2 regions of the Paenibacillus sp. BT-177 genome follow, and region 2 is predicted to be linked to the other one. Evidence: riboswitches for the same ligand, from Rfam matches in the RefSeq annotation. Region 2 holds a riboswitch; the other holds the start of a gene.
What was found. Region 2 has a riboswitch for cyclic di-GMP ahead of OIU26_RS22710 (transglutaminase-like domain-containing protein). Riboswitches for the same ligand answer to the same signal wherever they lie in the genome.
Positions count from the first base shown of each region.

Region 1 (4,352 bases), on a different contig from region 2:
CGATCGTAAGATCAAATTCAGCCCGTAGCGGGCTACTCAACCTTGCCTCATCCGATCGCCCACACATTATAGAGAGGAAGTGGAGATTTATGAAGCTCGTACTTTTGTCTGGTGGTTCCGGTAAAAGATTATGGCCGTTATCCAACGATTCCCGTTCCAAACAATTTTTGAAGGTACTGGAGAGCCCGGAAGGGATTTCGGAATCCATGGTACAGCGGGTATGGAGACAATTGGGAGACAACGGATTATCCGAATCCTCGTTTATTGCGACAGGGAGAGCGCAGGTCGAAATGATCCAGAGTCAGATCGGATCGAATACGCGCATCATTGTTGAGCCGGAACGCAGAGATACTTTTCCTGCGATTGCGCTGACAGCGACTTATCTATATTCCATTGCGGGTGTTTCGCCTGATGAAATTATAGCTATATTGCCTGTAGATCCTTATGTAGAGGATGCTTTCTTTGCTTCCGTAGCCCAACTCGAACATACACTTCAGGAGAGTGAAGGAAAGCTTGCACTAATCGGGGTTGTCCCTTCCTATCCTTCAGAGAAATACGGTTATATTATTCCGAAAAACGATGCCACTCAAGGTAGCACAGGCTACCGCGAAGTGAGCCATTTTCAAGAGAAACCCGACCGGGAGCAGGCGGAGCGACTAATGGAACGCAATGCTCTATGGAACTGCGGGGTTTTTGCATTCAAATTAAGCTATTTGCTGGATATTTTGGCATCCAAGGGCCTGCCGCTGAATTATGAAGAAATGCAAAAACAATATGCGTCTCTGGAAAAAATCAGCTTTGACTACGAAGTAGTCGAGAAGGAAAAAGACATCGTAGTGCTTCCGTACGATGGTTTTTGGAAGGATCTGGGAACTTGGAATACACTCACAGAAGAGATGTCTCATCAGCAAGTGGGTAGAGGGGTAGTAACGGAAGATTGCGTCAACACGAGTCTTATTAATGAGTTGGACATTCCTGTGGCGATCATTGGAACGAATGATCTGATTGTAGCCGCTAGCCCAGATGGCATTCTTGTGACCAATAAGGCAGAAAGTCCACGCATCAAGGAAGTGCTCAAGGCTCATGATCAGCGTCCAATGTATGAAGAACGTCGTTGGGGACAGTATCGGGTTGTAGACTATGTAAAGTATGACGAGGGTAATGAGGTACTGACCAAACGAATCCGCGTACACAAAGGTAAAAATATCAGCTACCAGCTTCACTTCAAACGAAGTGAAATCTGGACCATTATTAGCGGCGAAGCGGAAATTATTTTGAATGAGAAACTGCATAAAGTGAAGGCCGGTGACGTAGTTCGCATCCCTGAAGGGACGAAGCATAGCATTTTGGCTGTAACCGATGTGGATTTGATTGAAGTTCAGACTGGCTCTGAGTTGGTTGAAGAGGATATTGTACGCTTTTGTATGGATTGGAGTGAAATTTCTCGTCATCAATTTATCTCGTAATTATTTGCGTAAAAACGTAAAAAAGAAGATTTGATGAAAAATAATGGCCCAAACTGTCGAAATTGGGCGAAAACCTGTAAATTCATGAACATGACCTATTAAATTTTGGTAAAAAAAAGTCGATACTTAGGGTAAGAAGGAATCCAAACTCCTTCCAACGATAAACGCAGCCCTGTCGAAAGACTGGTACGCAAAGCTAAAGGGCCTTCCCGTAAGGATGGCAGCCTGGCTACCGAAAGGAAGAGCTAAAGTGAGATTCAATTTTATTCCTCTGTATCGACTGATACGTCATGTACTCCCCGTTGTTATACTTTTTTCTTTGTTTCCCGTCGGCTTTGGTGATTCTCTGTCTGTGGTGAATGCCGCTTCATTACAACCTGTTAATTCGGACGCTTCTACTCAGGCCCGTGAACTATACAATTATTTACTCAGCATCTCTGGAAAGAAAACAGTCACTGGTCAGCATGATTATTTGGAAAGTCCAGATGAATTAAGCAACAAGGTCCAAAAAATCAGCCAGGCGTATGTGGGTCTGCACGGCTATGAGATGGGTGCCATCTCTGGTCAATCCGACACTATAGAAGCAGCACAACGTAAAAATGTCGTCGATAGCGCTATTCGTTGGAGCAGAGCTGGTGGCATTGTGACGATGACTTTTCATGAAGCGTTGCCGGGTAGATCGCTGACTTGGGCCAATGTGCAGGCGAAAGTAAGTCAGGCGGAGTTCAATAAATACGTGACACCAGGCACTACGCAGTATAACCTCCTCATTGCCGATCTGGATAAGGTCGCTGTATCGTTAAAGCAGCTTCGTGATGCAGGGGTTCCAGTATTGTGGAGACCTTATCATGAAATGAATGGTGACTGGTTCTGGTGGGGAAACAAAAACAATTTCAATCAGCTATGGAATATCATGTACGACCGTTTTGTAAACACGCATCAGTTGAACAATCTGCTGTGGGTGTGGAGTCCCAATGCTCCCAATTCCTATACTGTCCCGTATACCCCGAAATATCCGGGGGATGACAAAGTGGATATTTTGGCAGTAGACATCTACAACAATGATTTTAAGCAAAGTCATTATGAAGGACTGCTCGGGTTGGCACGGAATAAGCCGATTGCCATTGGCGAGCATGGTGAGATGCCTAGCTCTGAGGTGTTGCAGGCACAGCCCAAATGGGTGTATTCCATGACTTGGGGCAAGATGCTGACTGAGAATAACACAACCAATCAAATACAGGATTATATGAACGATTCGAGGAGTTTGACACGGGATGATGTGAAAAATGGGCTGGCAGCAACCCAACAACCTGGGGCAGATGTGCCGACTTTACCGGATGAGGGACAAAGTGAGCCTATCCCGGTTCCGCCAGTAGTAATCGTACCCCCAGCTCCGACTTCTCCTTCTGTTCCTGATGTAGTATATGTGAACGGGCTGCGGGGCGAATATTTTAACAATATGAATGTGAACGGCAGTCCTGTTTTGATCCGTACAGACAGCAAGCTGGATTATAACTGGCGCGCCGTTGCTGCTGATCCCAAGGTAAATGCCGACCAGTTCTCGGTTCGCTGGACAGGTAAAATCAAACCACAATACAGCGAGACCTATACATTTACAACTATATCCGATGATGGTATTCGCGTATGGGTAGACGGCAAGCTGGTGATTGACAGTTGGTTCAAACAAAGCTGGACAGAGCGTAAAGGCAGTATTGCTTTGGAAGCAGGTAAAATGGTAGATCTAAAAGTGGAATACTATGATGAAAAAGGCGATGCGATGGCTCGTCTGATGTGGGAAAGTCAGCATGAAGCGAAAGCGGTGGTTCCCGGAAACGCTTTGTTTCTTCCTTGATAGATACTCTTTCCCGGTCATAAATTTTGAGGAGAGAGGGTGTATCATATGATGAAAAAATGGTTGACCCATAGGTATACGGTCGTATTATCCGGATTACTAGGTGTCGCAGCTCTAACCATGATCGCTTGGTTTATATACACGCCTTCAAAAAGTGCAGAATTGCAGACGGATAAGGTAGCGGCGGCCAGTCCAGTATGGAAGCTGGGCCAGAGGGATGACTCTTCAGCGGAATTTAAAGGAGTGGTCGGTAGGGATAATATCGAAATTTCTGCAGCAGCAGCTTCTACCGAATCCTCTGCTAAAGGAACATTCTCGGCGTTGTCGGAAGCAGAGAGTACAACAGTTCCGGTATTGCTCAGCAGTGGTGATATTCCTCCAGGTTTGAATGCATCCACGAATCCAGAACTGTCACTTCAGTATAAACTGAATCAGGTTCCTCCCAATGGTATGATATTCCGTGTTCGGATTTTGGATGCGGGCAAAGCGGTGCCGCAGATGGCTGTCTTTTCAAATCATCAGCTGTCCGGAATTATTCAGATTGCCGGGGTATCCGGTACTGGGAGTACCTATAATTTCAAAAATAATTACGAGCTGTATATTCCCAAAGAACAATTGCAAAGCGGTGTTAACGTACTCAAGCTAAAGACAGCGCGCTGCCTATACTGCTCCTCTGCAGAAGATAAAAATGTGTGGTGGACTTGGGATGACTTGAGCTTGGAGACGTTAGCTTCCCCTGCGGCCGAACCAGTACATGGGAAATATATACTGACCGGTACGAATGTGAATAATAAAGAATTTTATTATGATCAGGGTGCAGTTAAGCATCTACCTTACGTTCTCAAATGGCTGGGAATTGCTTATAGTGGCAACGTCATGAGGGTAACTTGTGCCAGTAATGTAGGCAAGGCATGCACAGATGTGGATGATTACTATCAAACGTTAAAGCAGTATAATATGCAATCGTCTGCTTTGTATCTATACACAGGTGATATCAAGCTGCAAAAAGATGGTACTCTGCCAGAGACGGCCAA
Region 1 covers NZ_JAOYTP010000002.1:491,906-496,257, reverse strand. Annotated here, with positions in the region: gene OIU26_RS08615 (sugar phosphate nucleotidyltransferase) at 90-1,466, shown strand; cyclic di-GMP riboswitch class I at 1,622-1,703, shown strand; gene OIU26_RS08610 (glycosyl hydrolase) at 1,717-3,318, shown strand; gene OIU26_RS08605 (hypothetical protein) at 3,367-4,352, shown strand, end outside.
Region 1: another riboswitch for cyclic di-GMP. It lies ahead of OIU26_RS08610 (glycosyl hydrolase); the one in region 2 lies ahead of OIU26_RS22710 (transglutaminase-like domain-containing protein).

Region 2 (4,352 bases):
AGCCAGCAGTTGGTTCAGGGACTGGAGCCGGGACAGCAGGTGGGATGTTAATTGGCTCTGAGGGCATTGGATAAACATCGTTAGTCACACTCTGAACCGGTTCGGTTCCTGGGGTCACTGGCAGATTAGAGTCGGGATTTTGTGCATAAGCTTGTGTTGTGCTGAACAAACACTGCAAAAAGAGCAATAGCGCAACCGTTGCTGCATTCCATTTTTTTCTCATACGGTAAACAAATCTCCTATTCTTAAAATACTCTTATTTAACGGCTAATGGTTATTCCTTCGAGGTCGAGAGAACTGTATTTATATATTCATCATTCATTCATATGATGCTATGTTAGCCGCATTAATTACTTGTTCAGAATTTATGAAAATTTATGTTCGGGGATGAACTTCCTCCTTTTGTCTCGAAATTAGATAATGGTTGGAAATCTCATTGTCTTCCTGGACTAGAATACATGCCACATCTCAACAATTTCTCAACAAGGATAGAAAAAGAGCCTTGATCATGTGATCAAGGCTCTTCAAGAAATGTAGTTCTATTTTTTCATTTTTTAAAAAATATGAATTAAAAACATTGATATTAATATTGCTTTGTTTTAATGTATTTGGAGGGATCTTTGATCATTTCGAATTTCTGCTTACCCATATACAGTGCTGCATCTACTGTAGTGTCTACGACCATCCATTGATTGTCGATGTAGACCTCATTCCAGGCATGGTAAGTGTCCACGTAGGAGGATTTGCCCATAACCAGCTTGGTTGGTACATCTACACTTCGTAACATAGCAGCCATCAGTGAAGCATAACCATAACAAATATCTTTTTGAGAGCTTAACGTATGATCAATTTGTGGCAGATAGTCAGTCGTTAAGGCAAAGGCCTGATTGGAGTCATACTTGATATGACTAATTACGTAGTCATAGATTTTTTGGAGCTTCTCGCGATCCGTTGTTGCACCTTGGGTTAACTCACGGGCTTTTTGAATCGCTTGATTAGTACTACTCCAGTTAATATTTTGAACGGAATTAAGATACACCGCCTTGCTATCGTTTAGCTTTAACTCGATCGTATCTTGTCCTATCACTTTATATTGATTACCACTAAGCTGTTCCAAAATACTGATGTTATAGTTCCCATTACCCATTTGGAGAGGAAATACTTCTTCGGATTTCCCGGGTGTTAGATTATAAGAGTATTTTTGTGCATCTTTGGTAACCAAAATCTTGGTTTTAACGTTAGGTTTAACGGGGTAGCGCACACTGACCGTCCCATGATTTACATTGTTTTGATCCAACCATGCAACACTATCAGCAGCGTAAATTGTCGAATTTAAGAGTATTGCGGACAGCATGAAAAATAGGAGAAGTGTAGAAAATATCATTTTCCCCATAAAAAACTTCCTTTCGGTGGCCAGGCTGCCATCATAAATAGAAGGCCCTATAGCTTTGCGTCCCTGCCTTTCGACAAGTTTGCCATTTCGTATAAAGTTTTCGGAAAAAAGCACGACAAAAAGCCACTTCAACCGGTAGCTGGCTGCCATCATACAGAAGGCCCTGTAGCTTTGCGTCCTTGCCTTTCGACAAGTTTGCCATTTATCCTGAATAGCTTGTATTTTTATTCTATCAGTTAGGTACTCTATTAGGCAAGTTTAAATCTCAAATTTTCGCTATTTATCGACAAAGCAAGCTTGGAGATTATACATAAGACCTATTTTATACGGTTTCCCCATTTTTTGCGATAGGAATGAGGCGTTTCTCCAATGTGCTCTTTGAACAGATTGATAAAATGACTTGTGTTGGGAATGCCCACATATTGTGCGATGTCCACAATAGCTACATCACTAGTTTTAAGCCAGCTTTGAGCAGCCGTGATACGAACATTAATAAGATACTCAATAGGGGAAAAGCCAATCTGTTTTTTAAAGTTTTTAGCCAGGTTGAACTTGTTTAGACCAAACATTTCTGCTAGCGAATCCAGCGTGATCCGTTCGCAATAGGATTGATCCAGATATTGCTTTACCTTGCGCACCTCTGCCGTTCCATCTGAATTCGCGTTGGGATTGGTGTAGGGGTGCTGTAAAATAATCGTTAACAAGTCAACGATTATCCTGGATGAGAGCAGCTCAGAGGATAAGCTTCGTTCTGGCTGTACATGTAATAAGGTGCGCAGCTTGTCCAATACTGCACTTGAATCCTTTAGTGAGATTACGGGCTTATTGTGTTTATCGAATTGTTCGTAGAAATGGTCAATAAGATTGCCATATAGATTCACACTAATAAACTCCCATGTCTTCTGACAGGAAGTTTTGTACTGTACATATTCTTCGCAATTAATAAAAAGCATATCATGAGGTTTCAATATATAATCCTTGCCCCGGTATTGTAATTCCCCTCTCCCGGACAGAGTAAAAAGGAGCAAAAAAGAGGTGAGCTTTTGCCGTTCCATTACATAAGCATCTGTTTTGAAATAGCCTATTTCCTGTATATAAAAGAGGGATTTTTTAGCAAAAGCAGAGGGTGTACATATAATTGCAACTGGATCTTCGCTCCAGACATACTGGGCATTTTTTTGGTTTGTTGTCATATCCAATTCCTTTACAAAAGAACAATTTTAGTAAGACAATTGTAGTTTGTTTCATGAATATCCTTTTAGAACCGGAGTTCCCATTTACAAAGGTTATTTTATCACATTAAAGTATATTCATGTATCGATTTGAGGCTATACATTATATAACAAAATTAACCAGAAAGCACCTATTTGAAAAGGATAGGGTTCTTCTGGAATTCATTCCTTAAATTGATGGAATAAAGAATGATGTTGGGAATAATTAACTTTATCAATGAATGTATCATAATCTTGCAATTCCACTTTTTGAGGCATATATCCTTTAGGTTGCAAGAAAAATGGGACCATAATTCGACAAAATGATTCAAAGGGCTCATTTTGTTAGAAAATAGTTGTAACTTAATTGTTGTGATTTTGTTCACGAAAATGTATGGATAAGTGTGGTTATGCGAACTCAATTTAAGCTAATGTGCAAATTTTAAATATCATGCAATTTGTTGACAATAGAGTATGGTGACCTTTGGTATCTGCACAGGCAATGATATGATGGTACTACAGATGAAATGAAACAAATTTTACAGTTAGTTTGGAGGACTACATGATGGGAAAAACAAAAAACACAAAAACCGCAGCAGCTTGGTCACTTGTTATGATGGGAGCGGGCTTTGCTGCTACGTTACCTTTTCAACAATTTGGCTGGGCCCGTCTTTTGGCCGGATCTTTTGAAGCCGGACTTGTAGGAGGGTTGGCAGACTGGTTTGCCGTAACCGCGTTATTCCGTCATCCGCTGGGCATTCCGATTCCACACACAGCGCTTCTCCCTAAAAATCGGGGAAAGCTGACCGATGCCTTGGTTAACACGGTCGAGAACAATTTGCTTCATAAAGAAAGTATTGCATCTAAAATTGCCGAGATTAGACTGGCAGAGCTGGTGCTGAAAAGTGTGGAAAAAGGAATACGTACGCCCGAAGCGGTCGCTTTTATAGATGTTCTTGCCAAGCAACTTGTCCGTTCGATTCCGCTGGCAGAGCTGGCCCCGGCCATCTCAACTGGGATTAAACGACAGGCGACAGAATTCGATATAGGACCATTGCTAGAGGTGCTCGCCCGGCAAGCTGGCGAGCGAAAGTATGACCAACGGGCGTTGGATTATGCGCTGGAGCAGACGGAGTCCTGGCTACTGCGGTCAGACACCGGGGTTACGCTAGGCACCCTGGGGATGCAGGCTGTTAGCGGCTTGCAGGTCAGCGGGCTTATGCAGTTTGCCCTGAACGCTTTCCTTGGCTATTTGAATGAGGAGCGTATGGGCGAGATGATTCGTCACTTTTTGCTGGACCGCGTAGCGGAGCTTCGAGATGAAGGACATCCGCGTCGTCAGGCCGTCCTGGATGGGTTCAACACACAGTTGATTCATCTGGCGGCCAAAGATACGGTCAGGGAGGGGCTGAATCACTGGAAAAACACCTTTATTGATTCTTGGGAAGGTGATGCAGCCATATCCGATAAGCTTGAAGAGCTTCGTCGTAATCTGCTGGATTACATGGAAGATGCCAGTTATGTAACGGCGTACATTGTACCTTTGCTGGATCAAATGCTGTCTGATTTATGGAGAAATACGGGGCTGCTGGACAAGATCAATTCGTGGATCGTAGCAGGTGTTACCGGAGTAGTGGAAGCAAACCATAGTCAGATTGGTAATCTGGTTCGAGAAAATGTAAATCGAATGGATGATGCCTCACTGATCGCTTTAATGGAGGACAAGCTGGGGCAGGATTTACAATGGA
Region 2 covers NZ_JAOYTP010000011.1:34,458-38,809, forward strand. Annotated here, with positions in the region: gene OIU26_RS22705 (collagen binding domain-containing protein) at 1-223, opposite strand, end outside; gene OIU26_RS22710 (transglutaminase-like domain-containing protein) at 584-1,354, opposite strand; cyclic di-GMP riboswitch class I at 1,406-1,487, opposite strand; cyclic di-GMP riboswitch class I at 1,525-1,603, opposite strand; gene OIU26_RS22715 (helix-turn-helix transcriptional regulator) at 1,711-2,586, opposite strand; gene OIU26_RS22720 (DUF445 domain-containing protein) at 3,170-4,352, shown strand, end outside.